DNA from 3 places in the Fictibacillus sp. Mic-4 genome. Region 2 is predicted to be linked to each of the others. Evidence: predicted binding sites of a transcription regulator. Region 2 holds the regulator's gene; each other region holds the start of a gene.
The links. The regulator LexA, encoded in region 2, represses DNA repair genes until DNA is damaged. The targets are predictions, from matches to a motif close to CGAACATATGTTCG.
Positions count from the first base shown of each region.

Region 1: a site for LexA is predicted at 2,169-2,182, ahead of WD019_RS05955 (DNA polymerase IV). Genes of this name have one in related genera too.
Region 3: a site for LexA is predicted at 1,921-1,934, ahead of uvrB (excinuclease ABC subunit UvrB). Genes of this name have one in related genera too.

Region 1 covers NZ_JBBHZM010000005.1:57,431-61,931, forward strand. The annotation lists gene rnz (ribonuclease Z) at 1-211, opposite strand, end outside; gene WD019_RS05950 (phosphatase PAP2 family protein) at 223-873, opposite strand; gene WD019_RS05955 (DNA polymerase IV) at 931-2,121, opposite strand; gene WD019_RS05960 (MarR family winged helix-turn-helix transcriptional regulator) at 2,372-2,869, opposite strand; gene WD019_RS05965 (tripeptidase T) at 3,017-4,138, opposite strand; gene WD019_RS05970 (acyl-CoA carboxylase subunit beta) at 4,180-4,501, opposite strand, start outside.
Region 2 covers NZ_JBBHZM010000001.1:416,522-421,022, forward strand. The annotation lists gene WD019_RS02105 (aminotransferase class I/II-fold pyridoxal phosphate-dependent enzyme) at 1-666, shown strand, start outside; gene WD019_RS02110 (MerR family transcriptional regulator) at 783-1,184, shown strand; gene glnA (type I glutamate--ammonia ligase) at 1,219-2,553, shown strand; gene lexA (transcriptional repressor LexA) at 2,616-3,236, opposite strand; gene yneA (cell division suppressor protein YneA) at 3,393-3,677, shown strand; gene WD019_RS02130 (YneB family resolvase-like protein) at 3,687-4,343, shown strand; gene WD019_RS02135 (DUF896 domain-containing protein) at 4,391-4,501, shown strand, end outside.
Region 3 covers NZ_JBBHZM010000008.1:30,519-35,019, reverse strand. The annotation lists gene uvrB (excinuclease ABC subunit UvrB) at 1-1,849, opposite strand, end outside; gene WD019_RS07870 (DUF2198 family protein) at 1,987-2,220, opposite strand; gene WD019_RS07865 (PDZ domain-containing protein) at 2,351-3,547, opposite strand; gene WD019_RS07860 (S41 family peptidase) at 3,663-4,501, opposite strand, start outside.

The DNA.
Region 1 (4,501 bases), on a different contig from region 2:
ATCCGAATATATGGTCTCCATGCATATGGGTAATAAAAATTTTTTCTATTTTCCTCGGTCTAATCGATGTATGTAAAATCTGGTGCTGCGTCGCCTCGCCACAGTCAAACAGCCAGACGTTCGCACTCTGTAAAAATGTCAACGCAACGGCCGTTACATTTCGCTGTTTTGAAGGCATTCCAGCTCCAGTTCCTAAAAATTGTATTTCCATTTGTCTCCACCTTAAAGAAGTACTTTTATTCGTTTTTTGGCAAAAAAGTCGTATATACCGATACAAGCTAAAAGCCAGATTCCTCCAACGGCAAATCCCGCCAATATGTCACTTGGATAATGCACTCCTAAATAAATCCTGCTAATGCCGACAAGCAAAATAAATAAAGCAGTAACTATGGCAATCCACCGTTTAACGATCACTCGTTCCTTTATAACCGAAATAATCAAATATGCCGCCATGCCAAAAAAAGCGATCGAAATCATCGCGTGGCCGCTTGGAAAGCTGTACCCTCCCGCCTCAATTAATGGATGAGAAGCAGGCCGCTCGCGGCCGAACCAATCTTTTAACAAATGATTTCCGTATCTGACGCCAATCAACGTGACAGCGAGCATAACCGGTTCCAGCATTCTTCGTAAAAACAGGAGAAAAATGACGGCAAACAGGGCTAAAAATAAATATTCATAGTATTTTGTGGCGATCGTTGTAAGAACAATAAAAAAAGAAGTCACGTTCTTCGTCTCAAAACCGGTAATAAAATGGATAACGGTTCGGTCAAACGATCGCACCAACTGTTTGTTGTATTGGAACGCTAAAAACAGAAACAACAATAAGAAAATAACGATAAGCGCCGATTTAAAATAGCGGGCGAATCGATTCAATTCAAATCACCAACCTATCAATTGCTTTAGGATGATTGTATGAAAAGGTGACGGGCCTTATTCCTTACACTCTTTATTGTTTCCTTTTTGAATCGCTTTATCTCCATACTTTTTTCGGATCGCATCCAATGCTTTCGTTAGATCTTCTCTTCTTTTTTCCTCATGGTAATGGAAAAGATCAAGCTGGATATAAGCCGAGTCTCGTTCCACTAAATCAAGGGCTGTTACGCCGAGCAATCGAATGGGTTCACCGTTCCAATGTTTCTTAAAAAGCTGCCACGCGTTTTCATAGATTTTTTCTTTTTCTTGAATGGGGTTTTCTAGTTTTTTACTGCGAGTGATTGTATGACGATTCGCGTAACGAATGACAATTTGAATGGCAGAAGACACCACCTGTTTTTGCCTTAATCTCCTCTCAACCGACTCCGCCAATCTTGAAAATACAGCGCTTAGCATCGTCTGGCTCACCGTATCTTCTTTTAACGTCGTGGAATGGCCGATCGATTGATAATCATTAGCACTGTCAGGATCCACCTTTCTTTCATCGATCCCGTTCGCTCTCTCCCACATTTTGACACCATTGACGCCAAACCGCTGCTTCATCGCATAAGAATCTTCTTTCGCAAGGTCGCCTATCGTAAAAATGTCGTATTCGTTTAGTTTATGTTCCGTCTTTTTTCCAATCCCATGCATTTCCCCGACTTCTAACGGCCAGAGAATTTTTGGGATATCCCTCTTTCTGAGAATGGTAATGCCCATCGGCTTTTTCATATCGGATGCCATTTTCGCAAGAAACTTATTCGGAGCAACCCCGATGCTTGAAGGAAGGCCAAGTTCATCTTTCAATCGCCTTTGAATATCATAGGCAATGAAAAGCGGATCAGCTTTTACATAGGTTAATTCCATATAGCCTTCGTCGATTGAGACTGGTTCTACGAGATCGGTATATTCTCTCAGCAATTGAAACATTCGTGCAGACATCGCTTTATACTTTTGGAAATCTGGTTTTTTCACAAGCAGATGCCGGCATAATCGTTTCGCTTCCCAGAGCGGCATGGGCGGTTTGATCCCAAACTCGCGCGCTTCATAGCTGCAAGTGACGACAATGCCCCGCCGGTCTTCCACATCACCGGCAATTGCGAGCGGCTTTCCTTGAAGAGACGGATCGAATGCGCATTCAACAGAAGCATAGAAACAATTCATATCTACGTGCAATATGATTCTTCTTTTTTGATTTTGCTCGCCCATCTCTTCACCACCTTTTAGTCTCTGCAATGATTGATAACGCACGCAAACGAACATACATTCTTTTTCATTATTAGAATATCAGCCATCCGTTTAGTAGTCAATTAGTTACTTTTCTACATTCCCAATAAAAAGGGAGCAAGGGCAATAGCCGCCGCTCCCTATTACTAATAAATAAAAAAGGAATGGACAAAATGAACTTTTTCGCATCTCATCCACCCCTATCGGGCCACTAGTTATGTATGTATGCTTCTTATTCCGCTATGTTTTTCGTTGTGCTTTCTATCCACTTTACATATTCCCGGCCGTGAAAATGCTGGTTAATTTCTCTATGCAGCTCAATTAATTCAGCGATGAATTCTTTCTTCGTCTCATCTTCGAGCCATTTTTTGAAAAAACGATAAATTTTCAAATCGAGCTGTTCGGATTCTTTTCGCTTTTTCTTTCCTTCTTCCGTTAACATTACATAAGAAATCCGGCGATCATCGCTTTTTTTCACGACTTGAACGAGCTGTTTATCTTTTAATCGCTTAATAACTTGCATGACAGTGGATACATCCCAGAGACCAATTTTAGCGATTCTTGAAATGGTCACATCTTTCTCGAAAGAAACGATCCATAATATGTGTTGTTCCGCCTGCGTCAGGCCAAGAGCCTTTGCCGCTGTTTGCAATTCTTCTTCTAAAACCTTATACGTTCCCCTCATATAATTCAGCATCATATGCATGTTCGCTAGTTCGTTCATTGACATTCCCCTAACCCTCCTGATTCTCATCTCTCTACTCTTTATCATAATCTTCCAAACAGTTCTATTATAAAAATATTCTATAGACTATGTAAACAATTGTCAAATTCCTAATTAAAAATGGGCCTTCCGTACCAGAAAGGCCCATTTGTATTATTCACCTGCTGTTTCTTGTATGACTGCTACAACCATCTCCGCTGTTTTTACCAATTCCTCGATTGGCATCTTTTCATTTGTCGTATGAATTTCCTCATACCCGACAGCGAGATTGACTGTTGGAATATTAAATCCGGCGATCACATTGGCATCGCTTCCTCCACCACTGTGCAGTAGACGGTGAGGTCTTCCAATTCTTGCAGCCGCTTTTTTCGCAACTTCAACGACATGATCCCCATCGCCAAATTTAAATCCCGGATACATAATTTCGACTTCAACTTCGGCTCTTCCGCCCATTTCTTTCGCTACCGTTTCAAACGCCTCTTTCATTTTTGCAACCTGCGCTTCCATTTTTTCCGGAATAAGCGAGCGGGCTTCGGCGAGAATAAACACATGGTCACATACGATATTTGTTTGTGTTCCGCCTTCAAAACGGCCGATATTTGCCGTCGTTTCTTCATCTATTCGGCCGAGCGGCATTTTAGCAATTGCTTTTGCAGCAAGTGTAATCGCTGAAATGCCTTTTTCAGGTGCGACTCCGGCATGAGCCGTTTTCCCATAAATGTTCACTTTTAATTTTGCCTGAGTTGGAGCAGCGACGATAATATCTCCAACTTTTCCGTCACTGTCAAGGGCAAAACCGTATTTAGCCGTAATTCGCGTCGAATCTAGTACTTTCGCCCCGACTAAACCGGATTCTTCCCCAACCGTAATTATAAATTGAATGTCGCCGTGTTTTATGTTTTGTTCTTTTAATTGTTTTATCGCTTCGAAAATAGCAGCAAGCCCTGCTTTATCATCCGCTCCAAGAATCGTCGTTCCATCTGTCACGATCACTCCATCTTTAATGGATGGCTTTACGCCTTTGCCGGGTACGACCGTGTCCATATGGGAAGTAAAATAAATCGGATCAACCCCTTCTTTATTGCCTTTTAATGTACAAATAAGGTTGCCGGCGCCGTGTTCCGTTTTCGATTCCGCATCATCTTCGTACACTTCGACGCCAAGCTCAGTAAATTTTTGAATCAATACTTTAGAAATTTCCTTTTCATTTCTCGTTTCTGAATCAATTTGAACGAGTTCAAGAAACTCATCCACTAAACGTTTTTCGTTGATCATGCTGCCAGTCCTCCTATTGTTTTAAAGATGGTCAGGCTATTTTACAGCGGAATGTTCCCGTGTTTTTTCCACGGCCTGTCCTCCTGTTTTGTCTTAAGCATTTCAAGAGCCTGTATTAATTTGATTCTCGTTTCCCTCGGATCGATCACGTCATCGACCATGCCCATTGAAGCGGCCACATATGGATTGGCAAATTTTGTTCGGTATTCTTCAATTTTTGCCGCACGTGTTTCCTCTGGATTGCCGCTCTGCTCGATTTCCTTCGCGAAAATAATATTGGCGGCACCCTGCGGCCCCATTACTGCGATTTCTGCATTCGGCCATGCATAAACAAGATCGGCTCCAATTGATTTACTATTTAGC
Region 2 (4,501 bases):
GTTGTGGTGTTTGTTGACAATTGTTACGGCGAGTTTGTCGAAGAAATGGAGCCATGCAACATTGGAGCGGATTTAATGGCCGGCTCGCTTATTAAAAATCCCGGTGGAGGGCTTGCCAAAACAGGTGGATACATTGTTGGAAAGAAAGAACTGATTGAAAGATGTTCTTATCGGCTGACAACCCCTGGCATTGGAGCGGAAGCGGGAGCCTCCCTATACAGTTTATTGGAAATGTATCAAGGCTTTTTCCTCGCCCCTCACGTGACGGCACAGGCGGTAAAAGGGGCTGTCTTTACGGCCGCTTTTTTGGAGGAAATCGGGCTTACGACTAATCCGTCATGGGATGCGAAAAGAACGGACTTAATTCAAGCTGTTTCGTTTCATGACCGAGAGCGAATGATCGCTTTCTGTCAGGCGCTCCAAACCGTTTCCCCGGTAAATAGTCATGCTATTCCAACTCCGGGTTATATGCCGGGGTATGAAGATGATGTCATTATGGCAGCGGGGACGTTTATCCAGGGAGCCAGCATTGAGCTTACCGCGGATGGTCCAATCAGGCCGCCGTATATAGCATATGTCCAGGGCGGTTTAACCTATGAACATGTAAAAATCGGCATTTTAACGGCTGTCGATCATTTATTAGAGAAAAAGTTAATTGATTTTTAAAAAGAAGACCCGGTCTTCTTTTTTTTTGAAAAAATCATGTTAAAAAACATAACATTTAATTGACATGTGAGCTTTTATGACATAAGATAAAAATAAGTTGAAAGGAGGAATTGATCGTGAATGACAATACAAGAAGAAATATGCCTTTATTTCCAATCAGTATTGTAATGAAATTGACAGAGCTTTCAGCACGTCAAATTCGCTACTATGAAGAACATGATCTCATCCATCCGGCACGTACGGAAGGAAATCGCCGCTTATTTTCTTTCAACGATGTTGATAAATTGCTTGAAATTAAAGCTTTGCTAGAACAGGGTGTAAACCTGGCGGGGATTAAGAGAGTGTTCGAATTAAACGAACAGGCGGTCAATATCCTACAAGCAGGGCACCAGATGCAGGCGAAAAAAGAGGTTTCCGATTCGGCGATTCATCGCCGCTTAAAGCGTGAGTTGATGCATGCGGGCCGTTTCGGAAAAACGTCCCTTATTCAAGGGGAGTTATCACGATTTTTTCATTAATTCATTTTTGATCATTTAGAGGAGGAGAACGACGTTGGCTAAGTATACGAAAGAAGACATCATGCGAATTGCTGAGGAGGAACATGTTCGTTTTATCCGTTTGCAATTCACCGATTTACTAGGAGTTATTAAAAATGTTGAAATTCCAATTGGACAATTGAAAAAAGCATTGGATAACAAAATGATGTTTGATGGGTCTTCAATTGAAGGTTTCGTTCGCATTGAAGAGTCCGATATGTATTTGTATCCGGATTTAGATACATGGGTTGTTTTTCCTTGGACTGCCGAAAAAGGAAAAGTGGCGCGCCTTATTTGCGATATTTACAACCCGGATGGAACTCCTTTTGAAGGTGACCCGCGCGGCATTTTAAAACGTGTTCTTAAAGAAATGGAAGAGCTTGGATTTACTGATTTTAATATCGGACCTGAGCCAGAGTTTTTCCTTTTCAAAAATGATGAGCATGGCGAACCAACGCTAGAATTAAATGATAAAGGCGGCTATTTCGACCTTGCCCCAACAGATCTTGGCGAAAATTGCCGGCGTGATATCGTTCTTGAATTAGAAGATATGGGCTTTGAAATTGAGGCTTCCCACCACGAGGTAGCTCCAGGGCAGCACGAAATTGATTTTAAATATGCAGATGCCGTATCGACTTGTGATAACATTCAAACCTTTAAGCTTGTCGTTAAAACGATTGCTCGCAAACACGGATTGCATGCGACGTTCATGGCAAAACCATTGTTCGGTGTGAATGGTTCCGGTATGCACTGCAACATGTCATTATTTAAAAATGGCGAAAATGCATTTTACGATCCATCTTCAGATACTGGTTTAAGCGAAACGGCGATGCAATTCCTTGCCGGCGTTTTAAAACACGCCCAAGATTTCACGGCAATTACGAATCCGACAGTAAACTCGTATAAGCGTTTAGTGCCTGGTTATGAAGCTCCGTGTTACGTCGCCTGGTCCATGCGCAACAGAAGCCCTCTTGTCCGTATTCCGGCTTCACGCGGCTTAAGCACACGTATCGAAGTGCGCAGCCCGGACCCGACGGCAAACCCTTACCTTGCGATGGCTGTCCTTCTTGCAGCCGGCCTTGATGGCATTAAAAACAAGTTGAAAGCTCCAAAACCAGTTGACCGCAATATTTATGTGATGGATAAAGAAGAGCGTGAAGAAGAAGGAATTTTAGATCTTCCAGCAACGTTAAAAGAAGCGCTTGACCGCCTGTTGAAAAACGAAGTGCTTGTCAAAGCATTGAGCGACCATGCTGTGAGCCACTTTGCTGAAGCAAAAGAAATTGAATGGGATATGTTCAGAACGCAAGTCCATCCTTGGGAGCGCGAACAATATTTATCGATGTATTAAACATTGAAAAAAAACCCCGCACATTAAAAAGTGCGGGGATTTTTGCTGTTATGTATGCTTGTTTATTGAATGGTGCGATAGACGCCGATAACTTTGCCGAGAATCGTGCATTGTTTCAATATAATTGGAGCGAGCGCAGAGTTTTCAGGTTGCAGGCGGATATGGTCTTTTTCTTTGAAAAAGCGTTTAACCGTCGCTTCATCGTCTTCCGTCATCGCAACGATAATATCCCCATTTTCAGCGGTTGGCTGTTGTTTGACGACAACGAGATCTTTATCGAAGATTCCGGCTTCGATCATGCTATCCCCTTGAACGACAAGCATGAATACATTATTATCTCCGACAACATGTTCCGGCAAGGTAAAAAATTCTTCAACGTTTTCCACAGCCGTAATCGGAGTTCCGGCGGTAACTTTACCGATGACAGGAATATTGACCGTACGGTATTTTGGAACTGGATCATTGTTATTTTCCCCTAAAATTTCAATCGCTCTCGGCTTCGTTGGATCTCTGCGGATGAGCCCTTTTTTCTCGAGTCTTGAAAGGTGCCCATGAACTGTAGAGCTTGATGCAAGCCCGACAGCTTCTCCGATTTCACGAACGGATGGCGGATATCCCTTTTTTTGAACTTCTTGCTTAATAAATTCCAGTATATCGAGCTGCCTTTTTGTTAATTTATTCATTTTTTTCCACCTCTTTTTACAGAATCATCTTACAAAAAGTATAACATGAACGTTCGTTTTCCACAAACATAAGTTCGAAAAAAAAACGTTGACTAGAACGGATGTTCTTTTTATAATATAAACAAGAACAAATATTCGGTTTAGGGGTGGTTATTAATGCAACGTAAAGGATTATCTTATATTATAGTATTGGTAGCGCTTGTATTCGGTTTCTTCCTTACCTTTGTCCACCATTCGCTTGCTGAAGATCGGCAGCATTACATACAAGTTACTGTCCATAAAGGGGATTCATTGTGGAAGCTTGCCGAAAATTTTAAAGCAAAACATCATTTATCCAATGAGGAGTTTATTCACTGGGTGGAGGAGAGAAACGGTATTTATGCCGGGAATATTATTCCAGGACAGAAAATTACGATACCGGTGAAAACAACAAAAGATTAGGTGGCTATTATGAAAGCTGTTATTTATTGCAGAGTTAGTACGGAAAAAGAGTCGCAATATTCCTCTTTAGAGCGGCAAAAAGAAGAGCTGATGGCCGTTGCCCATCAATACTCGATGGACGTTGTGCGGACCATTGAAGAGCAGGCGAGCGGTTACGACCTTGATCGCGATGGAATTTTCGACATTATGGAAATGGCGAAAAATAAACGGTTTGATACACTGCTCGTTATTGATGACACGAGGCTTGGAAGAGGGAATGCGAAAATAGCGCTTCTTCATCAATTGCTGAAATATAACATTAAAATTTTCACGTTTCACGGTGAATATAAGCTGCAAGAGGCGGAATCGATGGTTCTTGAGATTGTCGGGGTGGTCGAGGAGTATCAACGGAAGTTGCACAATTTGAAGATCAAGCGTGGAATGCAAAAAGCGATTAAAAATGGGTACAACCCTGAGCTCAATTTAAAAAATAGACAGAACGGCGGAAGGGAGCGAAAGGAACTCCCCATCAATGAGATCATCAGATTGCGCCGAATGAATTTAACCTTCAAGGAGATTGCGACAACACTAAAAGGCCTGGGATATGAAGCATCAAAAGCGACCGTGCACCGGCGGTATATCGAGTATATCGAGAGCAATGATTCTAAGGCTAGAAATTCTCCTTAATTTCCGTTAATATAGTAGTAATTTAAATAGAGTAAGGAGTTAATTGCATGCTATCACCTGAGAAGATTGAACGGATTAATTATCTTTCTAAAAAATCAAAAAGAGAAGGACTATCAATAGAAGAAGCGAAAGAACAAAAACAACTTCGGGAAGAGTAT
Region 3 (4,501 bases), on a different contig from region 2:
TTTTTTGCTTTGGAGCATCCGTTTTGTACGTTTCCGCTCCTTCTGCGGCATAAGTCGCGCGGATGACATCACGCACTTCCTTTTTGATCGTCTGCGGTGTAATGTTATGTTTCTCATTGTATTTCATCTGGGTTTCGCGACGTCTCCTCGTCTCTTCAATGGCGATTTTCATCGAATTCGTTATTTTGTCAGCATACATGATCACATGGCCGTTTGCGTTTCTCGCCGCCCGGCCAATTGTCTGAATAAGTGAACGTTCGGAGCGGAGGAACCCTTCTTTATCGGCGTCCAAAATGGCAACGAGCGAAACTTCCGGAATATCGAGCCCTTCCCGAAGCAAGTTAATCCCGACAAGAACATCAAAGACGCCAAGGCGAAGGTCACGGATAATTTGAATTCGCTCCAATGTTTTAATTTCCGAATGCAAATACCGGACTTTCACACCCATTTCCTCTAAATAGTCGGTTAAATCCTCGGCCATTTTTTTCGTTAATGTCGTGACAAGGACCCGTTCATTTTTCGCCGTCCGCTCGTTAATTTCGCCAAGCAGATCATCAATTTGCCCCTTGATTGGACGAACTTCAACTTCAGGATCAAGCAAGCCTGTCGGACGGATGATTTGCTCGATCGGCTTCGGAGAGTGCTCCAATTCGTAAGGCCCTGGAGTTGCGGATACATAGATATGCTGGAACTTTTTCGCTTCGAACTCTTCGAACGTCAGCGGACGGTTATCCTTTGCTGACGGAAGACGGAACCCATGCTCCACAAGCACATTTTTCCGCGCCTGGTCGCCGTTGTACATCCCGCGAATTTGCGGCAACGTGACATGCGATTCATCAATAATGATTAACGAATCCTCGGGAAAATAATCCAACAACGTATACGGCGTGGAGCCAATCGGGCGCAATGTCAAATGGACAGAATAGTTCTCGATCCCTGAACAAAAGCCCATTTCGCTCATCATTTCAATGTCATATCGGGTCCGCTGCTCAAGGCGCTGCGCTTCAAGCAGCTTTCCTTCTTCTTTTAATTGTTTTAGCCGTTCTTCAAGCTCTTCTTCAATCCGCTTAATGGCAATCTTCATCTTTTCTTCCCGCGTAACGAAGTGAGAGGCCGGGAAAATCGCAACATGCGTCCGTTCACCGATAATTTCCCCCGTCAAGGCATCGACCTCTGTAATCCGATCAATTTCGTCTCCGAAAAACTCGACACGAAGACAATGTTCATCTCGGGAGGCCGGGAAAATTTCAACGACATCTCCGCGAACACGGAACGTTCCCCGCGTAAAATTAATGTCATTACGAATGTATTGAACGTCGACCAATTCGCGAAGCAGCTTGTCACGATCCTTTTCCATTCCTGTCCTGAGCGAGATGACAAGGCTTTTATATTCTTCCGGGGAACCGAGACCGTAAATGCACGACACGCTCGCTACGATGATGACATCGTTCCGTTCGAATAAAGCGCTCGTAGCGGAGTGCCGCAGTTTATCAATCTCATCATTAATGCTCGCATCTTTTTCAATGTACGTATCCGATTGCGGGATATAAGCTTCCGGCTGATAATAGTCGTAGTAGCTGACAAAGTATTCTACTGCATTGTTCGGAAAAAACTCTTTAAATTCACTGTAAAGCTGGCCGGCTAATGTTTTATTATGGGCAATGACAAGTGTCGGCTTGTTTATTTCTTTAATGACATTCGATACGGTAAATGTTTTCCCTGTTCCGGTCGCTCCAAGAAGCGTTAAATTTCGTTTTCCTGATTGGATTCCTTTCACCAGCTGCCGGATTGCTTCAGGCTGATCGCCCTGCGGCTGATAGGCGGAAACTAGTTCAAAACCTTCACTCAAGAGTAACCCCTCCGTTCTCTTCTATTCTATTGACATTATATCACAGTCAGCTATAGAAAACCTAATTTTCACGAACAAATATTCGTTGGAAATTCAACGAATAAGTAAAGCGCCACCCTTTTTGAGTGACGCTTTACTTACTCCACCTTTTTCTCCTGTTTTCGATAAATAAAAAGCCCGAGCCAAAAACCGATTCCAGTGGAAACGATGGCGATGATCTGGATGGCGAGCGGGCGATGGATGCCATCAAACGCAAAAAGTAAAATCAATACGGTTATAATGAGCGGCACAAACTTTGAAAATAAAATGCGATTGAAAAGCAGTTGAAAAAAAATCGGCAAAAGCGCCGCCAAAATGACTTGAAAAATCATGGTGAAGCCTCTCTTTCAATTTCCTATACGATAATGCACTTCTTAACCATACTATACGTTCATGATAAAAACAAAAGGAGCCGATTGAATAAGAATCAGCTCCTTTTCGGCCAGCCCCGTGCAAAAGGAGTTATGTGCCAACAGCGCTTTTCCTATCCTCCAATTCATGGACAAACAAAAGCCCTAACTTGTGGTGTTCATTTTCATAAAGCGAACGCTGGGCAAAACGAATTTCCCCGTTTTTATCAAGGACTTCCAACTTACAAAAAGCAGCGTTAATTTGCAGAGCTTTGTAAAAATCCTCTTCATTCGCCACTGGCATGCCGTTCACCTTCATGATTACTTCACCGATCTCAATTCCCATTGAAGCCGCCGGCGCTCCGGGGACTACGCCTAAGACAAGAAGCCCCGCATTTCTTTTCACAAAAAATGAAGCCCTTTTGTTATCGTATTTGCTTGCGGCGATTGTAATGAACTCCCGGCATAACATACCGCCAATGACTGCGATGAGTGAGAGCATGGGAAGGTTGAAATAAAAACCGCCGAGGGTAATAAGTGAAACAAGCACTCCTAATGCCAATACTTGTTCACCCGTCATTTTAATCGCTTCAGCCGGCATCGTAGATGTAACAAGCTGCCTGAATCCGACCGCAAATGGAATAAGAATGATCGTGTACCCCGCTGCGTCCATGCTAAATAGCGGCCACCATCCGTCATGCGGGAACGAACCTACAGGCAGGAGTAAAAATTGCGGGACGAGCCATAGACGGGTCGCTTCATGCGCACCGATAAACTGCCCTCTTTTTCCTTTGAACAAGCGCGGTGATGTCCGCTTTGCCCCTTTCCAAAGAATAAGAATAGCTTCCTGGATAAGCAGCATAGCTAATAGAAAAGCAAGTGTCTCAATCGGCGTATGCTGAACTTCCATTATCCAGCGATCAATCGCCTTTGAGCCTGTATGAAACGCGGGCAGTAAACTGGCGACAAGCGCTGATAGCCCGATCGCATAGGCCGGATTCATGAGACGTGTTTTCAATGACAAACCGAGCAAAATATACATCATCCCGATTAACACGACCATACCCATCGGTATGCTAATTCCGGCAACTAGCACGATTGTCGAAAACACGATGCCAACCAACAGCCCGGGAAGCACGGATTGAATGAGGTTATCGATCAGCGGATGCACCTTTACTTTAAATTCTTTCCGTTCCCGCTTTACCCGTTTATATCCGATGTAAAAAGCCAATCCAATAAACACATAAAGAAGGGGATGCAAAAATAGGCCGGCAACTCCTTTTAGCCATCCAATCGCATATGGAACCATAAATTCACCCCTAACAAGCCTCTTTTCTCCTATTCTATCAAACTTCAGTTGAAGTTGCTAAAGCAACTTACAATAAAAAAATAAGCCGAAGCGGGGCTTCGGCTTATTTTCTAGCTTAGTTGCCATCTGTAATTAGCTGGAGGGCGGTTTGAAGCTGCAAATCATTTTTTTCATCACGGACTTTCGAAATGATTTTTTCCTCGATTCGCTCCGCCGTCTTTTTATCAATCACACCGGATGCTCTTAAATCATTCGCTTTTTGGAATGCCGTTACAGCGGTTTCTGTCTTCTCATCAAAATAACCATCCGTGCGTCCCGGCTCAAATCCAAGGCCGCGCAGCATTTTTTGGGCGGTTTTAATTTGCTCGCCTGTCATATCAAACTCAAGCGGTTTTTCGACCGTTAAGAAGTTGCTATAAAAATAAGGAGGCTGCTTCACTTCTTGCGACGGCTCGATTCCTTTTTTATGAATCCAATTTCCGTCCGGCGTAAGCCATTTTGCGATCGTCAATTTAATGTTGCTTCCGTCGTTAAAATCTGTTGCGTTTTGCACTGTCCCTTTACCGAAAGATTTTTCGCCAACGAGTTCATAGCCGCCGGCCTCTTTTAACGCACCCGCCAATATTTCTGAAGCGGAAGCACTGCCGCCATCAATGAGCCCGATAATCGGGTAGCTTTTCTTCTCTTTTAATTTAGAGAAATAGCGCTGTTTTTTACCGTTGCGGTCTTCAATTTGCAAAGATGGCTTTTTATTCGGAATGATTTGGTCAACGATCGTTTCGACGGCCTGCAAGTACCCTCCAGGATTGCCGCGAACGTCAATGATCAACCCATCGATGCCTTTTTTCTCTAACGATTCTAATTTCGTCTTGAAATCCTCACCCGTATTTTCAGAAAACGATGTTATTTTTAACACGCCTACCGTTTTGCCGTTCACCTTTTTCGTGTCGGAGT